Regions from separate parts of the Pseudoalteromonas sp. SR41-8 genome, predicted to be linked through region 4. Evidence: predicted binding sites of a transcription regulator. Region 4 holds the regulator's gene; each other region holds the start of a gene.

Region 1 (8,026 bases), on a different contig from region 4:
AGATACACATTGGCATGCAGACCAAAATGAAGTGGCCGCCAGTTTTTTGCTGCCCGTCAGCGCACTCGCTGATGTAAACAATTGGCAACCCTTACCTTTTCATCGCTTTGGCAAAACTATTACTTTACAAGGTTTTTCAACTCCTTACGGACTACTTTGGGGAGCCACTGCTAGCATTATAAAAAACTTTACAAAACAGCTTGCCATACCAGTTTAAATCTCTATTGCAAAGGGTTACAAGGGTACAATTACGCGTTATTATGTGCGACCGTTCAAAGGCAGCAATCGTGCTGAGTAAAAGTAGAGTAAAGTTATTATGATCAGTGCATTCGATATGTTTAGTATTGGCATTGGCCCGTCATCATCACACACCGTCGGCCCAATGCGCGCATCGCGTTTATTTGTTAACGAACTACAACAACAAAACTTGTTAACCGATGTCACCAGCATTAAAGTTGAGCTATATGGCTCATTGGGACAAACAGGTATCGGCCATGGCTCAGGCAAAGCAGTTATCCTCGGACTTGCGGGTTATGATCCGGAAACCATTGATGCCGATTTAGTAGACGATATTCTCGCTAAAATTGAAAATGAACAAGTGATCCACTTAAATCAAGTGCATCAAGCAAAGTTTCCAAAACAAGGAGCGATTGTATTCCACCGTCGTAAAACTTTGCCAAAACACTCAAATGCAATGGAGATCATTGCTTTTAAAGGCGACGAAAAACTCCATAGTAAAGTTTACTATTCAATTGGCGGCGGTTTTATTGTTACCGATGAAGAATTTGAAAACGAAAAACAAGCTGCGCTCACTGTCCGTGAAGAAAACCCAGCCCCCTTTCCATTTGGCAGTGCCAAAGAATTATTAGAAATGTGTAAGGAGTCAGGTTATAGCGTATCAAGCTTGATGATGAAAAATGAAAAAACCTTACGCACAGAAGATGAAATAAAAGATGAACTATTCAATATTTGGCAAGTAATGAAAGCCTGTATTGAACGCGGTATGCGCACCGAAGGAATTTTACCTGGTGGTTTAAAAGTAAAACGTCGCGCCCCTAGCCTGTACTTAAAGCTCAATATTGAAGTCAGCAATGACCCCCTTCGCGCAATGGACTGGGTGGATTTATTTGCCCTTGCTGTTAATGAAGAAAACGCTGCAGGTGGCCGTGTAGTTACAGCACCAACTAATGGCGCAGCAGGTATTTTACCTGCGGTATTAATGTACTACCACACATTCATTAAAGAAATAGACCGCGATATTGCAACTCGTTATTTATTAACTGCCGCCGCAATTGGCATCTTATATAAAAAGAATGCCTCAATTTCAGGTGCTGAAGTTGGTTGCCAAGGCGAAGTTGGCGTCGCATGTTCAATGGCTGCTGGTGCACTGACTGAAATTGTCGGTGGCAGTGTATTACAAGTAGAAAATGCCGCGGAAATTGGCATGGAGCATAACTTAGGGTTAACCTGCGACCCTGTCGGTGGATTAGTACAAGTGCCGTGCATTGAACGTAATGCTATGGGAGCTATTAAAGCAATAAATGCATCGCGTTTGGCTATTCGTGGCAGTGGCGAGCAAAAAGTATCATTGGATAAAGTTATTAAAACCATGCTTGATACTGGTAACGATATGAAAACTAAATATAAAGAAACCGCTCGCGGTGGCTTAGCTGTAAATATAATTGAGTGTTAGGTTTATAGTCATTAAAAAAGCCGCAATATGCGGCTTTTTTGTTTTCAACAGATTAAAGTCACTTAACCGGTAATTCTATATCTTCAAACAGCTTATCTACGTCATCTTGATTACGTAGTAAACTCGCTCGCTCAACCCGCTCTTTGGTCAGATGTGGTGCAAAACGCTCTATAAAGTCATACATATACGTACGTAAAAAGCTGCCTTTTCTAAAGCCAATTTTAGTGGTGCTGGCTTCAAATAAATGGCTGGCATCAATACACACTAAATCGGTATCTGCAATTTGATCAATCGCCATTGATGCTACAACACCCACACCTAAACCTAAGCGTACATAGGTTTTAATCACATCGGCGTCAGTTGCAGTAAATACAATGTGTGGTTCAAGTCCCTGCGCATTAAATGCTTTATCAAGTTCTGAACGGCCAGTAAAACCAAATACATAAGTAATAAGTGGATACTGGGCAATATCGGCAACGGTTAGCGACTCTGCTTTTTTAGCTAGTGGATGGTCTTTTGCCACCACAATACTGCGATTCCAGTGATAGCAAGGTAACATCACTAAATCAGAATATAAATGTAGTGCTTCAGTGGCAATTGCAAAATCAGCATCGCCACGAGCAGCAGCATCAGAAATTTGCTGCGGCGTACCTTGGTGCATGTGCAATGACACCGCAGGGTACTTTTTCATAAATCCTTGGATCACACTTGGCAGTGCATACCGTGCTTGGGTATGTGTGGTGGCAATATTCAACTTACCTTGATCAGGTAGTGTATGCTCATTTGCAACCGCTTTAATACCCTCTACTTTAGAAAGGATCTCACGGGAAATATTAATTATTTCAGTGCCCGCGCTGGTAACATGGGTTAAGTGTTTTCCACTTCGCCCAAAAATCTGCACGCCCAACTCATCTTCCAACATACGTACTTGCTTAGAAATACCTGGCTGTGAGGTAAACAAACTTTCAGCGGTTGCTGAAACATTAAGTTTATGATTTTGGACTTCGACGATGTATCTGAGTTGTTGTAATTTCATGGCTGCATTTTTTAGTGTAGTTATACTGCTTATTTATAAATGCTACATCGCGTCAAGCCAAGTTTTTTCTGATTAACAATAGAAAAAGGCTGTCTGGAATCGTATTTATAAGGTTATCTGCTTAGGCTAGCATAATCCCTCGCCTTGAGGTAGCCATCTTTTAAGCTGATGCTCAAAATGAAAAAATATCATACGCAGATAGTAATAAATGATGAGAAAGTGAATTCTTTTTTACATAAGCCGCGCAAAACTATCCTGTTAGCATATATTTAATGTAAGATTAAAATTATTAGTTTGTGAAATTTGAGACCTAAACCATGATCGTTTCTATTATTATTATGTTGATTGTTGCACTGATTGTCATTGCCCTCTGGGTCAGTGCGGTACAACAGCATAAAGAGAAACAAGAAACAGAACGCCGCAAAGACTTAACCAAACAAAAAAAAATCATTGAAGAATCAGAAGACGTTCTATTAAATAGCGCAAACATCCCTATGTCAGAACATATTTTACGTATTCTACAACGGCGTATTCATGATGCTTTAGTCGCTATGGTGCAGCTATCACCCAATTCGAAAGAGTTAAAGAATCGCTTAAAGGAAGCAAAAGAACGTTTAGGAGACTCAATCGACACCACTAACTTAGAAAATTTAGTGTTACCCGATAACGACAAGCAATTAATAGCACTAATCCAAGGTATTAAGAAAGTACGCGCAGTACTTCGTTCAGAGCATGGCAAAGGGAAAGTAGACAGCCAAATTTTTATTGCTGAAGACAAGCGCTTAGAAAAACTCCAATTACGAATTAATATTGAAAGCCAGATTAAACGAGGTATCTCCGCACGCTCTGCGAATATGGTCGGTTCTGCACGCCAATACTTTGAAAAAGCCTACGCTACTGTATCTGCAGTCGCTTATAGCGATGACTATATAACCACTAAACGCCAAGAGCTCGAAGGTTATTTAGAAGCAATAAGCACAGAGCTTAAAGCATCTAATGCAACAGCACTGAAGAAAAAAGCAGAGCAAGAACAAGACGATTTAGACGTACTTTTTGCACCAAAGAAAAAGTGGTAAACCACTTTTTCTTTGTATTAACTTAGGGTCTGTTGACCTTTGCGGATTAATATTTGTTCAAACTAGGGGCAATTTAATCGCGGCGCGAGGTTTGTAACCTAGTGGGCTAAGTGAAAACCGAGCAAAGCTTCCGCGTCCTGCTCACGCCCCTTACTTACATCCAAAGTAACAAAGAGTTAATTGCCCCTAGGCAGAACCCTTCGGGCTGCGCCTGTTTGGCATTGATGCTGCGTTATCACCTATTTATGGGGAATGACCACACCACATAGGTTCTGCCTTGCCTAAATACCAAACAGACTGCTGCAAATTTAACCTTGAAAAGTCAACAGACCCTAGTAACTCATTAAGATAAAAACGCAAATTTGATCACAAACATCGCAGTCAATATCCACACACTGATGCTTACTTGTTCTCGTTTACCACACAATACTTTAACGACTGTATAAGAAATAAAGCCCAGTGCAATGCCATGAGCAATGGAGAATGTTAGCGGCGTCATCAGTAATACCACACTCACTGGAATGGCATCTGTCATATCATCCCAATTTACAAACTTGAGGTTTTGTAGCATTAGCACCGACACATATAAAATAGCTCCCGCAGTTGCATAAGCTGGCACCATTTTCGCCAAGGGTGCAAAAAACATCATCAATAAAAAGCACATTCCTACAACCACAGCTGTAAGTCCGGTTCTGCCACCCACAGATACTCCTGCAACTGACTCTATATATGAGGTTGTGGTCGAAGTGCCCAATACTGAACCGGCAATGGTTGCGGCGCTATCAGCACTTAATGCTCGTCCTAAACGAGGCATATTACCTTGTTCATCAGCAAGACCTGCTTTTTGAGTTACCGCAACTAAGGTGCCTGATGTATCAAATAAATCAACGAACAACAATGCAAAAATGACGCTAAGCATTGACAACTCAAACGCCGCTGAAAAATCAAGTTGCATAAAAGTAGGCGCAATTGAAGGAGGCATAGATATCACGCCTTGATACTCTACCAAACCCAGACTTAGCGCGATCACAGTTACTAATAAAATGCTGATCAAAACACCACTTTTAAAATCACGATAAAGTAGCGCTGCAATAACAAAAAAGCTAAAAATAGCCAACAATGGACCGGCAGCCGTTATATCACCCAGTTGCACTAATGTTGCAGGGCTGGCCACAATGATCCCGGCATTTTTAAGCGCAATTAACGCTAAGAACGCTCCAATTCCTGTTGCAATGGCTTGCTTTAACACCAATGGAATAGCATTAATTATCCACTCCCTGACTTTGAACAAACTCAGGAACAAGAAAATACAGCCCGACATAAACACAGCCCCTAATGCTGCTTGCCAGGTATAGCCCATGCCTAACACAACACCATAAGTAAAAAAGGCATTAAGCCCCATACCAGGAGCCAAAGCTAACGGATAATTTGCCCAAAAGCCCATGATAAAACAGCCAATAGCCGCAGCAATACAAGTTGCCACAAACGCAGCACCTTGATCCATACCAGCTTCAGCCAACATAGCAGGGTTGACAAACACAATATAAACCATAGTAATAAAGGTAGTGAGGCCGGCAATACATTCGCGGCGCACAGTCGAGTTGTGGTCGCTAATTTTAAATAACGCGTCGAGCATAAGTGAGTTTCATTTTAGATGACAATAATTGCGTGATTTTATCATATATTTCAAGAATAACAGGACAATTAACCTGATATTAGACTAAACTGAGCAGGTAAATGACAACAATAATATGTGTGGCACTATGACAGATACCTCGCCAATTGGCTTAGATTTAGAACAACAGTTAGAAAACGTATTATCGTTTATCACCCAACCGAGCAAAGCCCCACACAGTGCGGTTAAAGCTGATACTCCTGATAACACTGTTAATAAAGCCCTGTATTATTTAAAAAATGATCAACCTCCTCTCGCTGCTAAATGGATGCGCTTAGCTGCAATGTCAGGTAATCAGCGAGCCCAATTTTATCTAGGATTATTTTTTATCAAAGGCCAAGGCGTACCTACTAGTGTTTTTCATGGCGCAGTATGGCTAAGTTTAGCCAGTAGCCAAGGCTATGAGCCTGCAACAACCGCCTTAACTGATTTACGTAAACATCTAGCCACCCGCCGCTTTAAAGATGCCCAGTGTTATGCTGCAACACTGTATGAACAAATACACCAACAGCAGTTTGCTCACCTGATCCCCAACTCACCTTGAAAAGGGACTAATCTACCCTTTTCGTTAAAATCAATTGCCACCTCAATTTAAATAATTAATACATTGTTTTGTATAGTATTATTTAATTTTCTGCACATTTTCAAAGCTGATGGTATCAAATAAATTTAAAAATCGTTCAAAAAGATAGCAAAAAACACTTGCACACAAACACTGTATAAACTACTGTATATGAGTACTGTATAAACAACCAGTGAGTGAAACTTATGTTACAGCCAATTACCATCAGAACAGTTAAAAGCTATCAACAAGATAATTTAAGCGCATCAGTAAATTTGATTCAGATAGAAGATGAGATCTCTGCAACTTTTGAACTTCTAAAGGTGTTACACCATTACAATAATAAAAACGCATGGACGTTACTGATTGCACCGGATCACGTACCAAGTAAAGCTTTACTTGATTCATGTTCTATTGATACCAGTAAACTATTAGTGATTAGGCAAAAGCATCTGGTTAATTTAGAGTATGTACTAAATTCAGCACTACATAACGGTAACTTTGCAGCGGTGATCACCTGGACAGACATTGTGAAAGACAATCAAATAGCTAACCTGTCATTAAAGTTAGACCAAGCGAGTGCAAAACTATACTGTTTTACTAAAACCCAACAAGCTACAGAGATAGCATTAGCACAATAAGCTGTTAAAATGCCGTTTTTTAATAAAGCGTATTTTAATTATGACCTCACTCACTGACAGTCTTTGCTTATGTGGCAGCGAACAAAGCTATAGCGATTGCTGTGAAAAATTGCACTCAGGCAATATACAAGCAACAAGCCCAGAGCAACTAATGCGCTCTCGCTTTGTTGCTTATGCTTTAAAAAATGCTAAGTATATTTACCAAACTTATGCACAAGAAAAACAAGCAGCAAACCCAATCAAAGAAATTGCTGATTTTGCTAATAGTTGCCGCTTTATAAAATTAGCCGTGATCAGTGCAGACCAGCAAGAATACACTGGTTGTGTTGAATTTTGTGTTAGCTATTTTTATCAAAACTTGTTTTGCCAACTACATGAAAAATCAAGCTTCATAAAAGAAGATGGGCAGTGGCGTTATCTCGATGGTGATATCTTCCCTGTTGCAGATATAAAAATTAGCCGCAATGATGAATGCCCGTGTGGTAGCGGTAAAAAATATAAAAAATGCCACAGCGTATAACACTTTCTTAGAGTGTAGTTTTTACCGTAAGTATTTTATAAATAATCATAAATTCAAAAAAATCGCGACCCAACGTGGTCTGTCTAAGTGCGATTAACTATTTGTTGCTTAACCTAAATTTTGGTTAATGTGTTTTCTAACGCATTGATTTAAAGCACTAATATTACTTTTACTCTCCAGCCGAAATTTTCAGGGAAAATAAGGCGAATTTACGCGTCAATAGCATGCCTATTACAAGTAAATTTAACGCAGTTAACATTGAAAAATAGCCGCTGGAGATGGATTTATTATCCGAAGCTCAGATTACTTCCGCCAGTAGAATAACGCGGTAGCAGTTATCGATCCAACTAGGTTACAAACCTCTTGTCATGATTAAATCACTCCTAGATTAAACAAATTTTAATTCTGAAAGGTCAACATGCTCTAGTACTTCACAACAACACCTATAAACAACTAACTCATCCATAAAACATATATATACTGCGTTAGAACCAACCCCGTAGCATGCTAAGATCTAGTCATATCAAAAAACAATAAAGGAACAAATGTTAAATAAATTTCAAGTATCAAAAAAACACTATAATAAAAACTAGAAAATAAATCGTTATTATTTTTATATTTTTTTAAAATAATTAAAACAAAGCCTAACCTATTAATTTTAATTAAATATATTTATTTAAAACGCATAAAAACAAAACTAAATAATGAAATTAAAACTAATCAATCAGTAATTAGCATTGCAGAAAGTCATATTTAGCGCAATAATGCCACCGGTAGCACTGCAGTGCAAGCATAGACAGGACTTGATTGTGTTAACATTTTT
Region 2 (8,026 bases), on a different contig from region 4:
CCTGACGAAAAAATAGATGAGCGAGATCCACTACAATCATTTAATCGTCCAATGTATGATTTTAATATGGATGTACTTGATGCGTATGTTCTGCGCCCTGTTGCGGTAGGATATGTGGCTGTAACGCCAACACCGGTGCGCCGTAGTATCGTCAATTTTACTGGTAACATTAGTGCACCAACTGATGTAATTAATGCCACGTTACAAGGTAAAGCGGGTAACGCAGGGGTTAGTTTAGCGCGCTTTTTAGTTAATTCAACAGTGGGTATTTTTGGCTTATTTGATGTTGCTACATCGCTTGGTTTGAATATTGTTGATGAAGACTTTGGTCAAACTCTGGGGGTGTGGGGAATAGGTGACGGTGCCTATTTAATGCTACCGGGAATGGGACCGTCAACAGCGCGTAACCTGACGGGTGATGTTGTTGATAGCTTTGTGTTACCGAAAATTGCCTTAACCACGCCACAAACTGTATTGGTGTTTGCATTAAAGGCCGTAGAAGCCCGAGCCTCTTTAATACCGCAAGAAAGCTTATTGAATGAGTCACTCGATCCGTATATTTTTATGAAAGACATTTACTTTCAACGTCAGTTATATGAGCTGTATGATGGTAATCCACCTGTTGAAAAAGAGCCCGAAGATTTTGATGAAGACTTTTTAGAAAGCCTTTAATATATTATATTTTCGGGTTAAATAACAATGCCAGCATCTAAGCTGGCATTGTTTTTACGGCGTTATTTATTACCCAGCCAGTACTTTCATTTGTTCATTAGCCCAGTTAACTGCGTCATGGTATGCATCTGGCACTTTACCAGCTGTAAGACCAAGCTCATCTTTAATCGCGTTTGCACCTTGCCAATTGGCTTGTTCGTATAATTTTACCAAGCGCAGATATTGTGCCAGTAAACCTTGCTCCTCTAATAATGCTAACTTTATGTCGTTGGATAATGGTAGCTTATTCATCACGCTTTCCATATCTTCATCTAATATGGCATCCATTAGTGACATCATACCGGTTAAAAAAGCCATTCCCGTATCTTTGAGTTTACTATGGTTTATAGCTAGCAACTCAGTAAAGCGTGCTCTAGTTAACGATAAGCGTATTAACTCTGCGGGTTTATCACCAGCAACTTGAGCTGCAAACAACAAGGATAAAAACTTTTTAATTTCTGCTGCACCTAGCACAATTAGTGCTTGTTTGATGGTGCTGATCTCAGCTCTGCGCTTAAATGCCGCTGAATTACTATAACGTAATAATTTATAAGAGAGGTTTACATCTCGCTCAAATACGTCGGTAATTTTCTTTAAATTGACTTCAACAGTGGATGTCTCATAAAGCAGCTCGGCAAGAGCTATCTCTGATGGCGGCAAGGTTTTACTTTGCACCATTTCTGGTTTGGAAAAGAAAAACCCTTGAAAGTAAGTAAAGCCAAGATCTAATGCTAATTGATACTTTTCGTAGGTTTCTACCTTTTCTGCTAATAATTTTATATGCGGATAAGGTTTAATTTCTTCGATTATGCTGTGGATAGTGTCAACTTCACAATTGAGAAAATCTATTTTAATAATATCAATAAAAGGATAAAAATGACGCCATACAGGCTGGTGAATATAATCATCCAGGGCGAGCGTATAACCTTTTTGTTTTAAGTCTTTGACGATCGCGAGTAAGCGTTTCCCTGGTTGAATTGTTTCGAGTATTTCTACAACAATCTGATCTTTACCAAGCAGAGTTGGGTAGCCTTTTTGTAATGTTTCAAGCGTAAAGTTGATATACGCTGGTTTATTATCGGTGAGATCTTCTAAGCCAAAATTGAATTGACTACCTTCAATTAGCCGGCTAGTTGCCTCGTCACCATCAATATCTGGGAATACATTATCAACGCCGTCACGAAAAAGTAACTCATATCCTACAAGTTGTTTGTTTCGATCTAAAATTGGTTGGCGTGCAGCATAAAAATACATAAACAGCGGGTCCACATCAGTTAAGCGATTACTTGGGCAATATAAGATAAAACAACATAAATAGCATTAACTATATTTAAAATATCAATACTATAGTATTGATTAATTGCAAAATCATCGATCTAATCCTAGGGTAATTAAGTATTAATTACCATGTTCTATAGTCAAATAATTAACCATTAGGTAAAACCGCTTAACCCTATATCATTGTAAGGTTAACTTAGTAATTGGAGTTATTCACCCTTTGCGTGATATAGTCAAGCTCTAGGTTGGTTTTTACACCAATAATGACTTTATATAGTATTGATTTATGAGTCATTATTAGGATTAAAAGCCAGGTTTTAACTTCAGAGTTGGAGGCGAGTTTGGAAACTGGAATGATTATTTCTTTAGCTGCGTATTTTATCGTAATGCTAGGTATTGGCTTGTACGCTTATAAGCAGTCTACCGCCGATGTGTCGGGCTATATGTTGGGTGGCAGAAGTTTATCACCAGCTGTAGCTGCTCTATCTGCCGGTGCATCGGATATGAGTGGTTGGCTACTTATGGGCTTACCCGGTGCTATGTATCTATTTGGCTTAAGTAAAGTTTGGATTGCAATAGGCTTAGTACTTGGCGCTTGGGCAAACTACTTCTTAGTAGCGCCACGCCTGCGTGTCTATACTGAGAAAGCGAATGACTCGATTACTATTCCTGATTACTTTGCTAATCGTTTTGCTGATAATAAAAATATATTACGTGTAATTTCGGCAATCGTGATCATCGTTTTCTTCACACTTTATACTTCTTCAGGCGTTGTCGCTGGCGGTAAATTATTCGAAAACTCATTTCAGATGAGTTACGAAACGGGGCTTTATGTGACAACCGGGGTCGTCGTACTTTATACATTGTTTGGTGGTTTCTTAGCTGTGAGTTTGACTGACTTTGTGCAAGGTTGCATCATGTTCATCTCGCTACTTGCTGTACCTATTGTTACTTATATGATGCTAGATCAGCCAGTGTTAGACACACTTACTAATGCCAGTTATGACTTGCTGTTAAGCGCTCCGAAAGAGAGCGAAGTCCACTCTCTTAATATGTTAGATTGGTTTGCAGGCGGTTCAACCATCGCTATTATTTCTGCAATGGCATGGGGCTTAGGTTATTTCGGTCAACCGCATATCATAGTGCGTTTTATGTCAGTACGATCTGTTAAAGATATGCCTACTATGCGTCGTATTGGTATGTCGTGGATGACCTTATCAGCAATTGGTGCAGTGTTAACAGGACTATTTGGTGCTGCTTACATGATCGAAAATCAAATGTTGATTGACGATAAAGAAACGATATTTTTAGTATTATCTGAATTGGTTTTCCATCCACTTATTGCCGGCTTTTTACTTGCTGCTATTTTAGCTGCGATTATGAGTACTATTTCATCTCAGTTATTGGTTTGTTCAAGCTCTTTGACTGAAGACTTCTACAAAATTTATTTAAACCGTGATGCATCACAAACCGAGCTGGTTTTAGTTGGTCGAATTAGTGTACTACTCGTTGCATTATTTGCTATTTATTTGGCTTATGACCGCGACAGTTCTATTTTAGATTTAGTAAGTAATGCGTGGGCAGGTTTTGGGGCTGCGTTTGGCCCGTTAGTATTACTTAGTTTATATTGGAAGCGAATGAATCTACAAGGTGCGATCAGTGGTATGGTTGTGGGTGCAGGGACAGTGTTGATCTGGATATATGCGCCAATCACCATAAATGGAGAGAGTCTCAGCAGTATCATTTATGAAATTATACCGGGCTTTATACTTGCAACAATTGCAATCATTACAGTGAGCTTATCAACAGCGCCACCAAATAAAGAGATCACCGAATTATTTGATGAAGTTGAACGAGGGCTATAACGAGTAGTAATTTTTATAACTAAAAAAGGGCAATTAATTGCCCTTTTTTAGTTAGTTAACTTATGATTTTTTAGCTTGCTTCTTTATCAGTGCTGGCTTTAATAGACGCTACATTTTCTTTTTTTACTTTCGCCGTTGGTGCTTTCTGTATTGCCTCTTTGCCGCCTTTAAGTACATTCATAAAGTCGTCTTTACTTTTAGCAATCTCAAGTGCGAGCGATTCGATTTGTTGTTCGCTTAGTGGTACATCAACTTTCTCAAGCATAACCTCAAGCGACTCTGCTATATCAAGCATTTTGTCATACGCGTCAGCTTCTTTTTTAGTAGTAAACGTCATACGCTCGACTCCGTTTCTCTCTACAACATATTTAACAACAACAGCCATGATTTCTCCTGCCAATTTGCTTGGTGAATAACAAGTTCACCTTGATTGATTACTGTTTTTATGTACAGTAATTGTTTATTGGTCTTTTTGCAAGTGAACATTTTTATTTTTTACTATTAGGATTTGACAAAGAGGTACAACTTTACTTTATTTAAATAGTCGCACTTTTTTAGTATGACTTTATTTGGAAGTAGTCCAAAAGTGAAGGCATTAAAGTCAACTATTAATTGAGTCCACGTATGGACATCATGGAGGAGAAACATGAAGTTTTTAACTTTAATAGTCGTAGTGCTTGGCTTGGCTATATCATTGCCTAGTGGTGCCGCTGTAACTAAAACCGAAGCTACTGAAAGTATGGGTAAAGTTCAGTTAGTCAATGTTAATCAAGCAACAGTCGAGCAGCTTACCCAGCTGCCAGGTATTGGTAAATCAAAAGCACAAGCGATAGTTGATTACCGTACCGAGCAAGGCAAATTTAAGTCTGTTGCAGATCTAGCGCAGGTGAAAGGTATTGGCGATAAATTAGTCGCTAAACTGGATGGCAAAGTTACATTTTAAAAAACTACAGGGCGAATTATTCGCCCTGTTCAAATTGCTTTATAGCCTTGCTCAAATAGTGTTTAGAGAATTGAATTTCAACAGGGGTGGTTAACAACGGGTAACTTAACCCAGCCACCAGTAATACAGGAAGTAACAGCCAACCTTCGATATACGCTAATGATAGAAATACTGGGATCAATAAAATCAGCTTTATAATACGCAAACTGATTTTTTGCATTGGAGTTAACATACTCACTGCAATCGCAATTATTTGCTGACGTTGACGTATTTTAAACGATTTTAATTGCGTTACTTGACTTGAAAATAATGCAATCATCACAGCGACTTTTTAATTATTAAACGACTTACTACAACGCTTATCAGTATCAGAGTAAATACCGCAAAAATGATCTCCATCCATGCTGGCATACTTAACCCTGCAAATTGCCAATCGATGTTGCCACAGTCTCCTGTCGCAGCAAAAAAATGTGGCATCCACTCATGTAATGGTAATGGAAAATTAGGCTCGAATTCGCAGCTAAACGCAAAGGGATCGGTTGTCGTTTGCATATCAATATGTTGGCGTGCAATTAAGTAACCCCAAATACTAGCAACTGCCCATGCTGAAAATGCTGTTATACGGCAAATTAAATTGGTTGGTCTGACTGCGCCGACTAACCCTGCGGCTAGTAACCCTAGCATGGCAGTACGTTGATAAATACACATAATGCATGGCTCTAAGCCCATTTGGTATTGGAAATACAATGCGATTAATTCAAAAATAAAAGCGCTAAAAGCGAGTAGTAACCAAGCACTGCGTTGTTGGGCTAAATTTGCTAACCAAGTCATAAAATATCCAGTCTATAATTTGTGGATGAATTATGACTTAGTCATTAAACTACGCGCAAGGATAAATATGATTTGTAACAATAAAAAAGCTGCCGAAGCAGCTTTATTTACTGTTTGGATTATTTAATGCCCAGAACTTCCTATACTTTGTAAGCTTGCACTATGGTGCTCAATCCAGCCCCATTGATAGAATAAATCAGTCATTTCACTTAGGCCAAGATATGTCCCTGCTAAGCCAACAACCGTTAGCACTATGGTATAGGGGAGTGCCATGTAAACCATACGACCGTAGGATAATCGCAATACGGGAGCAAGGGTCGATGTTAGTAAGAATAAAAATGCAGCTTGACCGTTAGGTGTGGCAACACTTGGTAAATTTGTACCGGTATTAATTGCCACCGCTAATAAATCAAATTGATCGCGGCTAATTTGCCCTGCTTTTAATGCTGCCGCCACTTCATTAATATAAACAGTGCCAACAAAGACATTGTCACTGACCATCGAGAGTAGGCCATTTGCGACAAAAAACATAACTAACTGTAATTGCCCTTCAAATGTCAGTACCCAAGTTATTACAGGAGTAAATAAGTGTTGGTCAATAATGACTGCAACGATTGAGAAAAATACACATAACAGTGCAGTAAACGGCAGTGCTTCTTCAAAAGCCTTTCCTAGTTGGTGCTCTTCAATTATACCAGCGGACGCAGTTGCAAAAATAATGACGGATAAGCCGATTAAGCCAACAGTGGCAAGGTGTAATGCTAATGCAATGATCAACCATACAGCAATTAATGACTGAAACATCAAATTAACCTTATCGCGTTTGGTACGTTTGCTATCGAGCTCTTTTGCATGATCAGCTAGTATTTGATGAATCGTCTCTGGTAATTTGGCGCCGTATCCGAACGTTTTTGTCTTTTCAAGTAATATTGTAGTGATAATGCCAGCTATGAATACAGGCATAGTAACAGGCAACATACGCAAGAAAAATTCCCCAAATTGCCAGCTTGCTCGTTCTGCAATAATGAGGTTTTGTGGTTCACCTACCATAGTACAAACTCCGCCAATGGCTGTACCTATCGAGGCATGCATTAATAAGTTACGCAAAAAAGCTCGAAACTCTTCAAGTTCCTGACGATTAACCGGGCGTACTTGATTATCATCGTTAATATCATGTTCGCTAGTGGAATCTTTCCCAGAGGCGACTTTATGGTAAATACTGTAAAAGCCCATGGCGACAGCTATAACCACCGCCATAACTGTAAGTGCATCTAAAAATGCAGAAAGAAATGCCGCCGCAATAGTAAACGCCAAGGAAAGTACTGTTTTACTTCGAACTGACACCACTAGGCGTGTAAAAATATAGAGCAGTAAATCTTTCATAAAGTAGATACCTGCGACCATAAAGATCAGCAGTAAGATTACATCTACATTTTGAACAATTTCATGCTCTACTTGCCCTGCAGTTGTCATGCCTATGAATAGTGCTTCAATCGCAAGTAAACCGCCGGGTTGCAGTGGGTAACATTTCAGCGCCATCGCGAGAGTAAAGATAAACTCTAAAACTAATGCCCAACCAGCCATGTAAGGGTTGATATGAAACAACACAGGGTTAATAGCTAAAAAAGCAATAATTGTGTATTTATACCACTGTGGGGCCGAGCCTAAAAAATTCTTAAAAATTGCATTGAAAACACTCTGTTGCATAGGTGTTCCTTATTATTTTGCATTTAAGTATAACTATTGTTGGTTAAGTTAATGTAGTCTAGCTGTGGTGTAAACAAAAAAGCTATAAACAACATCGAGTACCTTTTATCTGTTATGCGTTCCGCGCTATATTTAGTGTAGCTGAAATAGCTAAATGGGTGTATATAGTGTGCACAATGAAGTTAAAAGTCTATTACTCTTTAGGGTTAATACCTTAATTTAATATCGAAGAACTAGACAATGAAAGAGCAATAAATTAATTTTTATCCATTTTAGAAAACTTAGTTAGATAGAGGCTTTAACCTGCTATCGAAGGTGAATTAATGGGGTGACTTTACTTGTTAGTTTGGCTTCATCTGGTACAATCAGTCAGTTAATCGTTAAAAGTAATATTATGTGGTAACTCAAGTGGGAATTGAATGAGAATTTTTAAAGCGAAAAGCCCAGCAGGGTTTGCCGAAGAGTACATTGTTGAGTCAATCTGGAATGGTGATTTTCCTCCAGGTTCTATTCTTCCGGCTGAGCGAGAGTTATCAGAATTAATCGGTGTCACTCGTACAACCTTACGTGAAGTATTACAGCGTTTAGCGCGCGATGGTTGGTTAACAATCCAGCACGGTAAACCGACACGAGTAAATAACTTTTGGGAAACTTCAGGACTTAATATTTTAGAGACCTTAGCGCGTCTTGA
Region 3 (8,026 bases), on a different contig from region 4:
CATATAATTCCTTTAAAATTGTGGCTTGATCGTTAAGTTAATATTTTTTAATTGCTCAAACACGTCTTGATCTTTAGATACCGGCAGTGTTTCAGCCATACGAACCGCCCTTAGCGCCGCTTCGCATACTAACTTATCACCACCTAAAGATTTCACTTGTGTGACCAGACCATTAAAACCTAAGCGAATATTCACACGGCATTGTTGGTTTTTCATTTTTTCATCAATTAATAAATTTTGCTGAATACGCGCCATAATTAATGCTTTGTATTTATCAACCTCAGTGCCGACCTGTTGCTGACGCAATTTATTTCGCGCGGCTTGCTCTGTGGCTAACTGCTCTTGCAGCATTTGCTCTTGTAATGCTTTTTGACGCGCCTCTTCAGCAGCTTCTGCGCGTTTTTTAGCGGCTAACTCTTCACGTTTACGGTCGTCTTCGGCTTTTTTTAATGCCTCTTCTGCCTGTTTACGTTTCTCAGCTGCAGCTTTTGCAGCTAACTCAGACGCTTCTTTTTGCTTTTCAGCCTGCTGCGCTTTTTCACGTTCTTTTTGCTCTATTTCACGCGCTTTTTTAGCCTGTGCTTGCGCTTGTGCCGTTTCTTTCTCTTTTGCTCGGCGCTCTTGCTCTAGCTTCTTAATTCGACGATCTTCAGCTTCACGTTGTTTACGTGCATCAGATGCTCGGCGCTCTAAATCACGAATGCGTTTATCTTCAGCACGTTTTTTATCATCTTCTTTGCGTTTCAACTCAGCAATTTTTTGTTCAACCATTTTCTGGTCAACAGTCACTGCTGAAACAGCATTTTCAGCATCAGGCATAGCCTTGTTCAAGGTGACTTCCATTACTTTAGGCGGTGAAGTATGAAAACTCGCGGTTCCTACCAGAACGCCTATTATAGCGAGGTGCAATAACACTGATTTTAATACTGAAGCACCCATATTAGTTTTTATTCCCTTCAAACGACTCAGTCATTAATCCAACTGAAGGTACACCGGCATTTTTTAAGAAATCCATCAATAATAATACTTCTTGATACGATACTTTACCTGAGCCTTTGATCATCACTGGAGTTTCTGGGTTTTTCATCAGTTGCAACTTAATAACAGCGGCAACATCTAATGCTTCCATCGGTTCTTCTGGATCAGTACCAATACTGACATAGTACTTACCTTGTGCATCAATTGAAGCAATGATCGGTGGCGTATCTTTAGTATCGACTAAATCTGATTCTTCCATTTTTGGCAAATCAACTTTAACACCATGAGTGATCAAAGGCGCAGTAGCCATAAAAATAATCAGTAGCACCAGCATTACATCAATGTAAGGAACTACGTTTATCTCTGCAACAGGACGACGCTTCTTACGCTGATACATTCGCTTTTGCCTCTATTTGGGTAGCTGCTTGACGGTGTAAAATATTTGCAAACTCTTCCATAAAGTTAATGTAGTTAGATTCTAGCTTTTCAACTCTATTAGCAAAACGGTTGTATGCAATAACCGCAGGAATAGCTGCGAATAACCCCATAGCTGTTGCAATAAGCGCTTCAGCTATACCTGGGGCAACCATTTGCAAGGTTGCTTGCTTAACTTCGCCTAACGCGATAAAGGCATTCATAATGCCCCACACAGTCCCAAACAAACCAATGTAAGGACTGATAGACCCCACTGTTGCTAAAAACGATAAACTTGATTCTAATTTTTCGATTTCACGAGATAACGCAACTCGCATTGAACGATGCGTCCCTTCCATTACAATGCTAGCACTTTGAAAAGAGTTTTTCTTATGGCGAGCAAACTCTTTAAAGCCTGCTATAAATAATGCTTCAACGCCGGTTGAGCTACCGCTACGCGATGAGATCTCATTGTAGAGTTTACTTAAATCAATGCCTGACCAAAATTTTTGCTCAAATCGCTTAGTATTGGATAATGCATCTGAAATTGCTTTTTTGCGCTGAAAAATAATTGCCCATGACATCACTGACATACCTACTAATGCCAGCATAACTAATTGCACAAGAAAACTTGCTTCTAGAATTAAATCTAAAAAATTAAGCCCTGAACCCACATTAAACTCCTAATAAGATTTCTTGTATAAATAACATTTCATTATACGCTAGGTATATGACCGAAAAAATGGCCAAAAGTTGCAACTAGTGTATCGATTCAGCTCAGTACTGACAACGCTATTGCTGTGAATTAGCAACAAAAAACGTTGAAGAGCAGGCTGACACCATTTTTATAACCTTATTAGTCAATCTTAACGCAACTATTTAAGACTGGGCTGTTAAGGTAAATACATGCTGCGGTGCTTATTTATAAACAAAAACTGTGTAAAACACCCCGTTTATTCACTCTTAATGAATAAACAAGCATAATTGACTGTAAGCATGGTCAATGCAACAGTTTAACTAATCTATAAAAAAAACACTCAAACAAATAAAACATCACAAATTCAACAAATTAATATATTACCGTGAACTTTATGAACAAAAATAAAGCGTTCATAAAAATCTTGCTATTAGTTTTTTTTATCTGAAAATTAAATTTTTCTAGTTTGAACAAAAACCAACTATTGCGTATTATTCTCCCATACCGAGCTAGCGCAGCAATGAATACTTCATTCAGCCCAGTTCTTTGCAATATGATTCTGATTTTTCGTATTGCTATGCTTAAAGTCTTCTTGATAAAACTTGATGAATTTAAGCAGTGTTACTTAGATTACTTCCTTCAACTTGTTGTTTGCCCGCATTTTATGCGGGCTTTTTTTTGTCTGCAAATCACGCACAGCACTACCTCGCTATGGCGCATACAATATCGTTTACAAACTTAACAGCATGTGAATTGTATTAGCCCAAATAACTAAATAATCTAAACTTTAAGTAATATGCTAATCACGCGATTAACTTAAACACAGCAAAATAGACATTTGAATAGTGGCTAAAAGAACAGTATAGAAGATGTGAGAGGTGAGTTTGCAGCCATACGCACGCATACAGCTACAATAAATGTACTTTATTCTTGTTTGGGTAATAAGCCAAAGTGATGATAGGCGTTATCAGACACAATACGCCCTCTTGGCGTACGTTGGATAAATCCTTGCTGGATGAGGTAAGGCTCGATCACATCTTCAATGGTTTCTTTTTCTTCACCGATAGCGGCGGCTAAGTTGTCTAACCCTACCGGACCCCCCATAAACTTTTCAATGATCGCGAGTAAATATTTACGGTCCATATAATCAAAGCCGCTTTTATCGACATCAATCATATTAAGTGCCAGCTCTGCCACTTCGGCATTTACAGTACCGTCTGATTTAACTTGCGTGTAATCTCGTACCCGGCGTAATAATCGATTAGCGATACGTGGCGTACCACGAGAGCGTTTAGCAATTTCAATGGCACCTTCATCACACATGGCTAAATTTAAATAATGAGCAGAACGCCCCACTATAGTCGATAAATCTGCCACCGAATAAAACTCTAAACGCTGCACAATACCAAAACGGTCTCTAAGTGGTGAAGTTAACGAGCCTGCGCGAGTGGTTGCGCCAATTAAGGTAAAAGCGGGTAAATCGAGCTTAATGGAACGAGCTGCAGGCCCTTCACCAATCATTAAATCGAGTTGATAATCTTCCATTGCAGGATAGAGTATTTCTTCAACTTGCGGGCTTAGCCTATGTATTTCATCAATAAAAAGTACATCGCCTTCTTCTAAATTGGTCAGTAGTGCGGCTAAATCACCGGCTTTTTCAAGCACTGGGCCCGAGGTTGTTTTAATACTGACATTTAGCTCATTGGCAACAATGTTTGCTAGTGTGGTTTTCCCCAAACCCGGCGGACCAAATATTAATAAATGATCAAGCGCTTCACCCCGACTACGTGCAGCTTCTATAAATATTTCCATTTGCTGTTTAACATGGGGCTGACCAGTATAATCGGCTAATAGTTTTGGTCTAATCGCGCGATCGACTACATCTTCATTACTTTGTTCAGTCGCATCTATTAAACGATCCGCTTCAATCATGGTTTACTCACAACATTGATTTTAGAGATTCTTTGATCAGAACCTCTGTAGACATACCAGGCTTGGCCACTGATTTTACTGTTTTTTGTGCTTGCGCCAATTTATAACCTAATGACACTAACGCAGAGATTGCATCATCTGCCGCATTATTAGCAATAAGTGCGTCAGAGGCGGGCTCTATAACTGCATTATCACTAAATGGCGTGAATAAGTCATTACCCCAATCTTTTAATCGGTCTTTCATTTCAAGTACCAGGCGCTCTGCGGTTTTTTTACCCACACCTGGCAGTTTCACTAAACTGGTGGCATCTTCGTTATTCACACAGCTAACAAATTGCTTAGCCGACATCCCTGAAAGTATTGCTAATCCGAGCTTTGGCCCAACGCCATTGGCTTTTAATAGCTCTCTAAATAATGCTCGCTCAATTTTATTATTAAAGCCAAATAATAACTGGGCGTCTTCTCTTACTACAAAATGAGTATACACAATGGCATTTTCGCCAATGTTTGGTAAATCATAAAAACACGTCATCGGCATGTTAACTTCGTAACCAACACCGCTTACTTCAAGCAAAATTTCTGGCGGTTGTTTTTCTACTAAGATGCCATTTAAGCGACCTATCATGTTATTTCCTTAATCGTCCTCTAACGGTTTTACTGGCACTGCCCGCTAGTTTTATTAAATTTTGATCGGAATGAGCATGGCATATCGCAATGGCTAATGCATCGGCTGCATCCGCTTGCGGTGTGCCTGGCAATTTTAAAATATTTTTAACCATATGCTGCACTTGCGATTTATCGGCACCACCGTGCCCTACCACCGCTTGTTTAATTTGCCGCGCCGAGTATTCAAACACCGGTAACTCAGCCATTGCCGCACCAACAATTGCAGCTCCTCTGGCTTGGCCTAATTTAAGAGCTGAATCAGGATTATGCGCCATAAATACTTTTTCAATGGCAAAATGATCGGGAGAGAATTGTTCGATTAGTTGACTGATCCCCTGATAAATCATTTTTAATCGAATAGGAAACTCGTGATCGGCCAGTTTTATACAACCGCTGCCTAAATAAGTAAATTTAGCACCTTGATGGGCAATCACCCCATAACCGGTTAATCGTGAGCCAGGATCAATCCCTAAAATAATAGCCAATACTTGCCCAATCAGTGTAAATAGTTAAGTACGCTAATAATGCCAGAGCACTGTATAAATTACCAGTGCATTATTGGCATAAAAAAGCCCGTAAAAACGGGCTTGTTTACTTGCTAACCTTTTAGGCTAAAGAGCGTAGTAACCCTTGGGTATTTTTACGCATGGTTCTAGCTATCATAAAGTAGCCCAGTGATGCCACAAACACACCACCCACTAATGGTCCAATAAGCCAAATATGCGGGTGCAGCTTACCTGCTAAGTCAAACATCTCACGTTGCACTATTAATAAAGCCACATCACTGACCAACGCAGCGACAAAACCAGCAGCGCTGCCCAGCAATAAAAACTCATATAAAGTGGCATTTTTTATTAGCCGCCCTTTGGCGCCTAAGGTACGCAATATGACAATTTCCTGCATCCGTTCACCAAGGCTTGCTTGCACTTGCGAAATTAAAACCAAGCCACCACACATCACCACTATCGCCAGTACAAATCCAATTGCCAGCGATACTTGCGAAATAGTAGAACGTATTTGTTTGACAAAGCTGTCAACGTCGATGGCGTTGATTGTCGGGTAGGCACGTAGTAGCTCACTAAAATCGCGTTTTTGCTCGGCTTCGATACGCACTGATGAAATATACGTCGCAGGAAAATCAGCCAGTACATCAGGGCTTAATATAATAAAGAAATTAGGCTTTAAAGTAGCCCAATTAACTTTACGAACACTGGTGATTTTGGCATCAAATGACTGGGCGCCAATCAAAAATGTTAGCGTATCACCCAGTTTCACATCTAAACGTTCTAGCATAGATTCTTCGATGGATACCTCAGCGGTGGCATTGTCGCCAAACCACTGCCCGTCTATGATCTCATTTTGCACAGGGACTTGCTCTAACCATGTAAGATTTAGCTCACGGCCAATACCTGCGCGTGCTTCTTCGTCTTTCTTCTCGTTGTCTTGCAATGAGACTTCGCGAGCAACTAATTCACCGTTAACAGCGTTTACGCGACCACGAATAGTCGGATAGAACTCAGATACTTGAATATTTTTTTGCTCTAAAAAGCTTGTTACGTCTGGCAATTCAGTTTCGGTTATATTGACTAAAAAAGCATTCGGCGCGTCGCTTGGAAGTTGCGATTGCCAATCTGCGATCATATCGTTTTTCAGCACCACTAAAAATAACAATAGCTTTATTGCCAACGAAAAACTGATCAACTGTACCGCATTAGCATTGGCACGTTTTTGCAACGAAGCAATCGCTAATGACCAACTATTCCCCGGGCGCAATCCTAGTTTACGTCCGCTGCCAAAGATTAACCGCGATAATACAAATAGTATTGCAATCAAAATTAAAGTGGAGACAAACAAAATAGCGGTAATTTTAAGGTTATTACTAAACAACCACATTAATAAAAAGACTGTTAAGCCCGACATCGCTAAATGCACTTTACTTACTAATAGCTTATCGCCTAAGTTACGGCGTAATACCCTAAGCGGTGGAATATCAAATAAATCTAATAACGGCTTGATTGAAAACATCACCGCACAGATAACGCCAGTACTAATCGCCACAAACCACGGTTTTATACCCGCAGCAGGAAGAGTATTGTTCATTGATTTAGCTAAATAACTAGTAGCTATCTCTTGTAAACCATAGCCAATGGCTAAGCCAAGTATGACCGACAAAGCACACACCAGTGATAAATGCAGTAAGTAAATTTTGCGAATTGTCGATCGGCTACCACCTAAGGTTTTCATCATCGCAACTGGGTCATATTGGCGTTCGCAATAACGCTTTGCAGACACGGCAATCGCCACCGCCGCTAAAATAATGCCCAATAATCCCGCTAATAATAGAAAGCTTTCAGCGCGGTTTAAGCTATTTGCAATCGGCGACTGTCTGTCTTTAACACCATACCATTGCTGATTTTCTTTCATTTGTGGTTTTAGCCAGCTATAAAAGTCAGTAAGGTTACTCTCATCCCCTGCATACAACTGACGGTAAAAAACACGGCTGCCCGGCTGGATCACTTCAGTTTTGTCTACATCTTGGTTATTTAACAACACACGACGACTACTTGAAAAAATATTAAATGGCGCATCTGGCTCTTCCACCAATACTTTTTCAATATTAAATTGCGCAGCGCCAAGCTCAACCGTATCACCTACTTTTACATTTAGTGCATAAAATACCGATTCACTAAACCACACATTACCAACAGTTGGCCCTTGCGTAGCCACTTCAACCTCGCCGGTTAAGCTGCTTTTAACTTTTAGTTCGCCCTTAAGTGGGTAATGCTCAGACACCGCTTTTACTGAGCTTAATTGCATTTCGTCATTAGCAAACAACATAGTATCAAAGTAAGTGAGCTGTGCGGTTTGTAAGTTGTATTCGCCTGCTGTTGTTAAATATTCACCCGGTAATTCATGGTTGCTTGCCAGCACGCGATCAGCGGCAATAAAGGCACTGCTTTTTTGTGCAATGCTTTGCCCTATGCGATCAGTCACCATAGAAAGCGTTAGTACTGTTAATACTGCCAACGCTATGGCCGAACAAATCACCGTGAGTTCACCACGGCGAAATTCACGGCTAAATAATTTTAATGCTAATTTAACCCACATTCGCCACAGCCTCATTGGTATTTTTAACTAATTGACCCGCTTCAATTTGTAACACATGCTGGCACTTTGCTGCTAACGCCTCGTCATGTGTGACTAAAATCAACGTCGTGCCATGAAGCTGATTAAGCTCGAATAACAGTGACTCAATTAACTTACCATTTTTGCTATCAAGATTTGCTGATGGCTCATCGGCGAATAAAATCTTTGGTGTGCCAATAAATGCGCGAGCAA
Region 4 (8,026 bases):
TACTCGATTAAATTACTACACTTGGTTTAATCAAGGTGGCGAGGGAGCTGAGTTTACTGGATTGATGAATGTCAGCGCTGTTGCTGAGCAGCTACCGCTTGAAGAAGGTGATTTCTACATCTGTGGCCCAACGGGGTTTATGGCTGCAATTAAACAGCAATTACTCGTATTAGAAGTTGCTGCTGAGCGTATTCACTTCGAGGTGTTTGGCCCACATCAAGATATTTAATGACGAAACTAAATGCAGGTTTTAAGTGAAAAGGCGCGAAATGTGCCTTTTTTATGGTTTTGGCTATTTAAAGTACAGCATTGCTATTTTTCGCTGCCAAAGCTTGGTTTTGCCATGCGGTAAATAATTTTTGTTGCTTGTCGGAAATTTTTAAACCATAGGTTTTTTGCATATAAAAATAAGCATCGGCAATGCGTTTTCGTGCATAAAAGGGCGGCTCTACCACACGCTGTTTAAAATCTACCTTTACTTGGCAGCGACCATATTGGCTTGCATTACCTGCAATCATGCCAAAGCTATAATTAGAGCGGTCTGCGTTTATTTCACCAATTGCCGGAGCGAGATTATTTATATCAGCTTCCATTTTCCGAAATTGCGCACTGACTTTAATGCAATTTTTTCGGCCGCCATCTTGCCAGCATTGTAGCTGGTGACCAAATTCCCATGCAGACACAATATGTTCCCACTCAATCCGAGTTGCGCGCGCATTTGGTTTGCCTGAACGAGTAACCGCATTGCGAGGCACATAACCACATGCATTTGGGTCGGGCACCAGTTTTTTACCTTGGCGTTTAATATTACAGCCACAATAGAGGCTGGTGGCGTTATCAGGAAGGGTTTTGATGAGGTGTTTTTTTGCGCTGTAAAAACTGGTGAATTGTTCTGCATAAAGGTTAAAACTCACACAACACAATACCAGCGCAATAATTAAATGCGGCATATCCAATCACTTTAGTGAACTACAGGAAGCGCTAGTTTAGAGCGATTATTCAAAAAGTAAATCGCTTAACTGTGTGATGTAGTGGGAATTTTAACTCATCTACAAGGTAAGGTTAGCTACTTGGGCGACGGGAAGTACGTTTTCTAAAACGGATATTTTGTAGTAATAAAATAAAGCCAGTTAAACAAAACAATATGCTACTGGCTGCAAAACTAATTAATAATGGGTTATTAAAATCTTCACGTTGATCATAGTCCATTATGTGTAACATCCAGAAAAAATCGAAAATTCGCCAAATTGTGCTGCGAACAGTAATAACTTGGCCACTATCAGCGGATAAATATAGTGTGGTGTTAAACGTATCGTCAAAATTTACTTGCCAAATATTTTCTTTAAAGCCAACTTCGCGAGTACCTTTAGCTAGTTTGATCGCGTCTGTTACTTGCGCATTAATTAATAGATGAGCTTGGGCATTGGCAATAATTTGCGCTTTACTCGGTGCTACCAAAGGACTGCCAGTAACTCCGTTAAAGCTGTACTCACCGTTACTGTTGCTCACAATAATGGTAGGGATTGTTAAAAAGTGACTATAACTAATTTGTCTTGGTTGAGTAATTTGTGCAACGATATTATCAACTGAGGCTAGATAATCAGCTTGTTTGAATGGGTTATTTAATTGCCGCGCAGCTAAATGTTTACCGTGAACTTTTTCAAGCGGTATAGCACTCATAATTAAACCACCGAGTAACCATGCAAAAATTTGTAGCGCTAATAAGTAACCTAACCATTTGTGAAACTTACGCGCATGTTTAAAAATGCGTTTATCCATAGTGACTACCTGTTTGTTATTAGTGCGGTATTCTATAAATTATATTGAGTTTGCCAATGTGGCAAATTGTCGCATCAACAAAATAAAACTAGCTACTCTAGATTTGGTATATACGCAAAATTAGGTTAAAGTTTGCGTTGTTATTAACGCAGGGTAAAAATGAAACAATGTCGGAAATTCAATTTTTAAATGTAGATCTAGAGCTTGAATCAAAGCAAGATATTAGTTTGTTAGTTGCAGACTTAAAAAAAAGTGCTGTGGTTTTGCATTACGATAAAGATGAGTACCGTCAACTAGCACGTATTGAGTCTAATGAAGACGTTATCTCACCAGATAAAGCGATTAACCACTTATGTGAGTTAATTGAATCTTGCTCACGCAATGCATTAAAGCAGTGGTTATCATGCTCAAAGCGCACCTTTGATATTGGCTTTGAATCAGGCACTTCGCCAAAATGCTTTAATCAAGCGCTCAGTGCCGATACTTTATTGCGTATTTCTGCTATTGGCGCAGGTATTGAAATTACAATTTATCCACTTTCAAGTTAGCCTTTTCGCTCTACAATTGCTGCGGTCATTCTTGATACGCAGCACAGTTCTCCACGACTATTGGTGATTTTTATTTCCCATACGGATGTACGCTTGCCTAAGTGTAGTGGTGTTGCTATCGCGGTTAATATACCATTACGTGATGCTTTTAGATGATTGGCATTGATCTCCTGGCCAACACAATAAAACTTTGTAAAATCAACAGCAAAGTTTGCAGCATAACTCGCCACCGTTTCTGCAAGTACAACATTTGCGCCGCCATGCACCATACCCATAGGGTTATGATGAGCTGGGATCGCGGGCATCGTTGCTACTAAATAATCATCGCCTATTTCACTTATTTCAATGCCCATGGTTTTCATCAATGTGCCTTGACCACTTATGCCGTCATCAAGTTGCTTACATTGTGCTAGGGTGATCGGTTGATACCAAATACTCATCTGTCTACCTCACTAAGTTATTTACTAAATCAGTCTACACTTTTAAACATTTTCCTACAGTTAAGATCATAAAAATAGATAAAATGTACCTATATTATCTAACTGTTAATGGATCTTAAGGATGAAAGTAAAGGTATTTGGATGTGGTGCAATATTATTAATGAGCCTTGTTGCTCAGCCGGAGGCTGTTGCTAGTACCAAACATCAACTCGATATTGGTTTTACCGATTTAGCTGGTTTAGATGAATCTTTTTTAGGCGCACGGTACCGATATTTTGCGCAAGATCTTGAATCTTTGACTGGTCCATACGAGCTAAAAGCGTATTTAAATCAAGTCAATAATTATGCTATTGGTGGGTTTGCTAATGATGATTTTAGCTATTTAAATGCCGATGCTGCCATCTATGGTCCCGCAGGATTAGTTATTAGTGCCAGCGCGCAGCGCCTCTGTGAGGATAATAGCTATTGGCAAAATACTGATTATTTAGTGAGTGCCGCTGTTGGTAAGCAAATGAATGAGCAGTTACAACTAGGGTTCAATGTATATTACAGTCGCTTAGAGCGCCATGATATGTGGTTTGGCAAAGATAATGAAAGAGTCGCGGTTGAATGGACTTATGCTCCTTATGTTCGTTGGACAAATATAGTTAGCAATCAAGGTTGGGATTTAGAGCTAAAGCAATTGGCAGGGCGTTATCGTTATGTGCAGGGGCAGGCGGTTTATTATGTAAATCAAGCATGGTCAGTGGGAGTCGTTGCTAATATTCGTAATCAGAAAAATCTAAAAGACAACTATGAACTGCAAACGCAATATTGGTTTAATCAACATGTAGCATTAAAGTTTGGTCTTGGATCTGCGCTTGATTCTGGAAGTGGTTTAAATAGTATGAGCTTGTTATTAACGGCGCGATTTTAAGCCAATTTATATTTGCGATTTTCAGATAACTGTATATACTCACAGTTAAATGTACTGTATGGAAAACCAGTTGTATGCGCCCATTAACGAATCGCCAAGCTCAAATTCTCGAACTTATTAAAGTTTTTATTAAAGATACCGGTATGCCGCCAACCCGTGCTGAGATTGCGCAAACGTTAGGTTTTAAAAGTGCTAATGCAGCGGAAGAACATTTAAAGGCATTAGCGAAAAAGGGCGTTATTAAAATGAAGCCCGGTGCTAGTCGAGGTATTCAGTTAGTTGAAGAGGATGAGCCGGAACAACTTGGTTTACCTCTAATAGGCAGAGTTGCCGCTGGTGAGCCTATTTTGGCAGAGCAGCATGTTGAAAGTCATTGCAAAATAGATCCACTCTTGTTTAAACCGGCTGCTGATTTTTTACTGCGTGTGCAAGGCATGAGTATGAAAGACATTGGTATTATGGATGGCGATTTATTGGCAGTACACAGCACTCAAGTTGCTGAAAATGGCCAAGTGGTGGTTGCCCGTGTTGATGACGATGTAACAGTAAAACGCCTTGAAAAAGCAGGTAAAAAAGTTTTTTTACATGCTGAAAATGATGAATTTTCACCGATTGAAGTGGATCTTGAACATGAATCTTTCAATATTGAAGGGTTAGCTGTTGGGGTGATCCGCAACGCTGATTGGATGTAAATTTTTTGATCTATATTTTGCACCAAATTGGTGAAGTTTGGTGCATTTAATTTTTTACCGCTTTAATGGCTAGATTTTATACTTAGCTATAGCGTCCTAAGCCCTATCAAATCTACTTGTCAGCTACTTTTAGCCCTCTAATATTATCCCTAATTACAAAATAACGCGCTGATTTTTAGCTGTTATTTATGCACCAAAAAAGAATTTAATTGCTCTTAAAACTTGCTAATTGTTCATTTTTTAACTAATTGGTTAATACACTGTGTTAACAGCTACTTTAAAAGTCTAACAATTTTGCTCAATAGCATAATTTAGGGTTGCGTTAATATTCAGTAACAATAAAAAATAACGAATTGGCGCGAATAAAGCTGTGCCGCCTTTTCGCTTTGCGTTTTGCAATAGCATTTAAAGGAGCCGTCACATGGGTAAATTGAGCTCTACCTTGTGGCTTATATTGTTTGTTCTACCGCAGCAAGTATTGGCTAATAGCCAGTTTAATATGCGTAAGGGCGTAACAGATATAAGTAATGATGTTTATCAGCTGCACATGACAATATTTATTATATGTTGTGTGATTGGGGTCATCGTGTTCGCCGTGATGTTTTGGGCACTGATCCACCACCGTAAATCTAAAGGGGCAAAACCAGCCCAATTTCATGAAAGTACTAAAGTTGAAATCCTTTGGACGGCAATCCCGTTTGTGATTTTAATTGGTATGGCAATTCCTGCGACAAAAACTTTGATTGCAATGGAAGATGCTAGTAAAGCTGATATCACGATTAAAATTACTGGTTCTCAATGGAAATGGCATTATGAGTACATGGGTGAAGATGTTGAGTTTTATTCAATGCTTGCTACACCTCAAGATGAAATAACTAATCTTGCAAATAAAAACCCTAATTACCTGCTTGAAGTTGATAAACCTTTGGTGTTGCCAATTAATCAAAAAGTACGATTTTTAATGACCTCAGACGACGTTATTCATTCTTGGTGGGTGCCTGATTTTGCAGTGAAAAAAGATGCTAACCCTGGGTTTATCAATGAAACTTGGACCAGAATTAATGAAGAGGGCATTTATCGAGGGCAATGTGCAGAACTATGCGGAAAGGATCATGGCTTTATGCCTGTGGTGGTTGAAGCTAAATCTGAGCAAGCATTTGCAAACTGGCTGAGCGAAGCTAAGCAGGCAAAAGCAAACGCTGCAATTGCTGATGCTGCATTATTAGATCAAACATTACCAAAAGAAGAATTAATGACACTCGGCGAGCAAGTCTATATGGCCAGTTGCGCTGCGTGTCACCAACCAACAGGTATGGGCTTACCGGGGGTTTTCCCGGCGCTCAAAGGCAGTCCGGTAGTATTAGGAGATATTAAAGATCATATTGATGTAGTGCTTCATGGTCGCCCAGGTACCGCTATGCAAGCATTTGACAAGCAGTTATCAATCAAGCAGCTAGCAGCTGTGATCACCTATAAGCGTAATGCATGGGGCAATGACACTGGGGATGTAATTCAACCGAGTCAGATACAAGCCGCGATTGATGCAACTTCGGAGGCTAAATAATGAGTAGCGTAACAGAGCAACAACATGATCAAGCTGCACACCATGATGGACATCATCATCCTGCGAAAGGTTTTAAACGCTGGCTTTATACTACTAACCATAAAGATATCGGTAGCTTATATTTAATTTTTTCGTTGACGATGTTTTTAATTGGTGGCGCCATGGCGATGGTGATCCGCGCAGAGTTATTTCAACCTGGCTTACAGTTAGTAGAGCCTCACTTTTTCAATCAAATGACCACAGTACATGGCTTGATCATGGTATTTGGTGCCGTTATGCCGGCCTTTACAGGATTGGCTAACTGGATGGTACCACTCATGATTGGCGCACCAGATATGGCATTACCACGGATGAATAATTGGAGCTTTTGGATTTTACCTTTTGCTTTTATTATTTTACTGGCATCCCTGTTTATGCCAGGTGGTGGCCCGGCATTTGGCTGGACTTTTTATGCACCACTGTCAACAACTTACAGTAACGATAATACCGCATTATTTGTTTTTGCTATTCACATCATGGGTATTAGCTCAATTATGGGCGCAATCAATGTGATTGTAACTATCGTTAATTTACGTGCGCCAGGTATGACTTGGATGAAGCTGCCGCTGTTTGTGTGGACATGGCTTATCACCGCTTTTTTATTGATTGCTGTGATGCCGGTATTGGCCGGTGCTGTGACTATGGTATTGACTGATAAGTATTTTGCAACCAGCTTTTTTGATGCTGCTGGGGGCGGTGATCCGGTGATGTTCCAGCACATATTTTGGTTTTTTGGTCACCCTGAAGTGTACATTATGATTCTGCCAGCCTTTGGCATTATCTCGACTATAGTGCCGACCTTTTCACGTAAAAAATTATTTGGTTATGCCTCTATGGTATATGCCACATCTTCGATTGCTTTACTTAGCTTTATAGTTTGGGCGCATCATATGTTTACCACAGGTATGCCTGTCGCTGGCGAATTATTTTTTATGTATGCAACTATGCTGATATCGGTGCCAACTGGGGTCAAAGTATTTAACTGGGTAGCCACCATGTGGCGTGGTTCGATTAGTTTTGAAGTGCCTATGTTATTTAGTATTGCGTTTATTGTGTTATTCACTTTAGGTGGTTTCTCTGGGTTGATGCTGGCGATTACTCCTGCTGATTTTCAATACCATGATACTTATTTTGTGGTGGCGCATTTTCATTATGTGTTAGTGACTGGGGCGATATTTTCAATTATGGCCGGGGCGTATTATTGGCTGCCAAAATGGACGGGAAATATGTTCAATATCACCTTGGCTAAATGGCATTTTTGGTTGTCGTTAGTGAGCGTGAATGTATTGTTTTTCCCTATGCACTTTGTTGGTTTGGCCGGTATGCCACGCCGGATTCCTGACTACGCACTGCAATTTGCAGACTTTAACGCGATTATTAGTATTGGTGGCTTTGCTTTTGGTTTATCACAATTGTTATTTGTGGTTGTAGTATTTAAGTGTGCACGAGGCGGCGATAAAGTGCCCGCCAAAGTGTGGGATGGTGCTGAGGGTTTGGAATGGGAGGTGGCATCGCCTGCGCCTTATCATACTTTTGAAACGCCACCGGAGATTAAGTAATGAGTCATGCACCACTGCTTAAGCGCTTAGTTTTAATATGTCTTGGCATGTTCGCTTTTGCGTTTGCTTTGGTGCCGTTGTACGACGTTTTTTGTGATGTAACAGGCCTTAATGGTAAGCCTTCGTTAGAGCAAGCAAAGCAAAGTACGAGTGTTAATGAGGCACGAGAAATCGACGTAAGCTTCACAACTCATGCGCAAAGTGGAGCGCCATTTGAGGTGCAATCACATGAGTATAGTGTGGTAGTAAAGCCCGGAGCTATGCGCGAAGTGCTGTTTAGAGCAAAAAATACCAGTAATGAAGATAAAGTTATGCAAGCGGTACCGTCGGTGTCTCCAGGCAAAGCAGCTAAGTATTTGCATAAAATGGCTTGCTTTTGTTTCGATCAACAACCTTTGAAAGCAGGTGAAGAAGTGGAATTTAAACTGCTTTTTTATGTTGATACGCAATTACCTGAAGATGTTGAAGAGTTAACTTTGTCTTATACCG

What was found. Region 4 encodes LexA, which represses DNA repair genes until DNA is damaged. Its sites were predicted from a motif close to TACTGTATNNNNATACAGTA; they were not measured.
Region 1: the regulator LexA is predicted to act here: its motif matches at 6,219-6,238, upstream of H5162_RS13155 (SulA-like leucine-rich domain-containing protein).
Region 2: the regulator LexA is predicted to act here: its motif matches at 4,290-4,309, upstream of H5162_RS08820 (YebG family protein).
Region 3: the regulator LexA is predicted to act here: its motif matches at 5,221-5,240, upstream of ruvC (crossover junction endodeoxyribonuclease RuvC).

Annotation. Positions count from the first base shown of each region.
Region 1 is NZ_JACJEE010000018.1:26,476-34,501, reverse strand. It holds gene H5162_RS13185 (CoA pyrophosphatase) at 1-217, shown strand, start outside; gene H5162_RS13180 (L-serine ammonia-lyase) at 317-1,693, shown strand; gene cysB (HTH-type transcriptional regulator CysB) at 1,752-2,729, opposite strand; gene H5162_RS13170 (hypothetical protein) at 3,047-3,805, shown strand; gene H5162_RS13165 (NCS2 family permease) at 4,149-5,441, opposite strand; gene H5162_RS13160 (sel1 repeat family protein) at 5,569-6,024, shown strand; gene H5162_RS13155 (SulA-like leucine-rich domain-containing protein) at 6,249-6,683, shown strand; gene H5162_RS13150 (YchJ family protein) at 6,724-7,203, shown strand.
Region 2 is NZ_JACJEE010000010.1:69,238-77,263, reverse strand. It holds gene H5162_RS08835 (VacJ family lipoprotein) at 1-672, shown strand, start outside; gene H5162_RS08830 (EAL and HDOD domain-containing protein) at 742-1,965, opposite strand; gene putP (sodium/proline symporter PutP) at 2,343-3,854, shown strand; gene H5162_RS08820 (YebG family protein) at 3,925-4,239, opposite strand; gene H5162_RS08815 (ComEA family DNA-binding protein) at 4,501-4,797, shown strand; gene H5162_RS08810 (DUF6170 family protein) at 4,814-5,116, opposite strand; gene dsbB (disulfide bond formation protein DsbB) at 5,116-5,628, opposite strand; gene nhaB (sodium/proton antiporter NhaB) at 5,752-7,335, opposite strand; gene fadR (fatty acid metabolism transcriptional regulator FadR) at 7,755-8,026, shown strand, end outside.
Region 3 is NZ_JACJEE010000003.1:144,267-152,292, forward strand. It holds gene tolB (Tol-Pal system beta propeller repeat protein TolB) at 1-3, opposite strand, end outside; gene tolA (cell envelope integrity protein TolA) at 13-939, opposite strand; gene tolR (protein TolR) at 941-1,375, opposite strand; gene tolQ (protein TolQ) at 1,362-2,066, opposite strand; gene ruvB (Holliday junction branch migration DNA helicase RuvB) at 3,014-4,021, opposite strand; gene ruvA (Holliday junction branch migration protein RuvA) at 4,029-4,646, opposite strand; gene ruvC (crossover junction endodeoxyribonuclease RuvC) at 4,648-5,172, opposite strand; gene H5162_RS03570 (ABC transporter permease) at 5,294-7,795, opposite strand; gene H5162_RS03575 (ABC transporter ATP-binding protein) at 7,785-8,026, opposite strand, start outside.
Region 4 is NZ_JACJEE010000016.1:15,011-23,036, forward strand. It holds gene hmpA (NO-inducible flavohemoprotein) at 1-229, shown strand, start outside; gene H5162_RS12195 (endonuclease) at 297-950, opposite strand; gene H5162_RS12200 (hypothetical protein) at 1,063-1,779, opposite strand; gene H5162_RS12205 (hypothetical protein) at 1,947-2,327, shown strand; gene H5162_RS12210 (PaaI family thioesterase) at 2,324-2,767, opposite strand; gene H5162_RS12215 (hypothetical protein) at 2,889-3,683, shown strand; gene lexA (transcriptional repressor LexA) at 3,758-4,375, shown strand; gene coxB (cytochrome c oxidase subunit II) at 4,797-5,939, shown strand; gene ctaD (cytochrome c oxidase subunit I) at 5,939-7,537, shown strand; gene H5162_RS12235 (cytochrome c oxidase assembly protein) at 7,537-8,026, shown strand, end outside.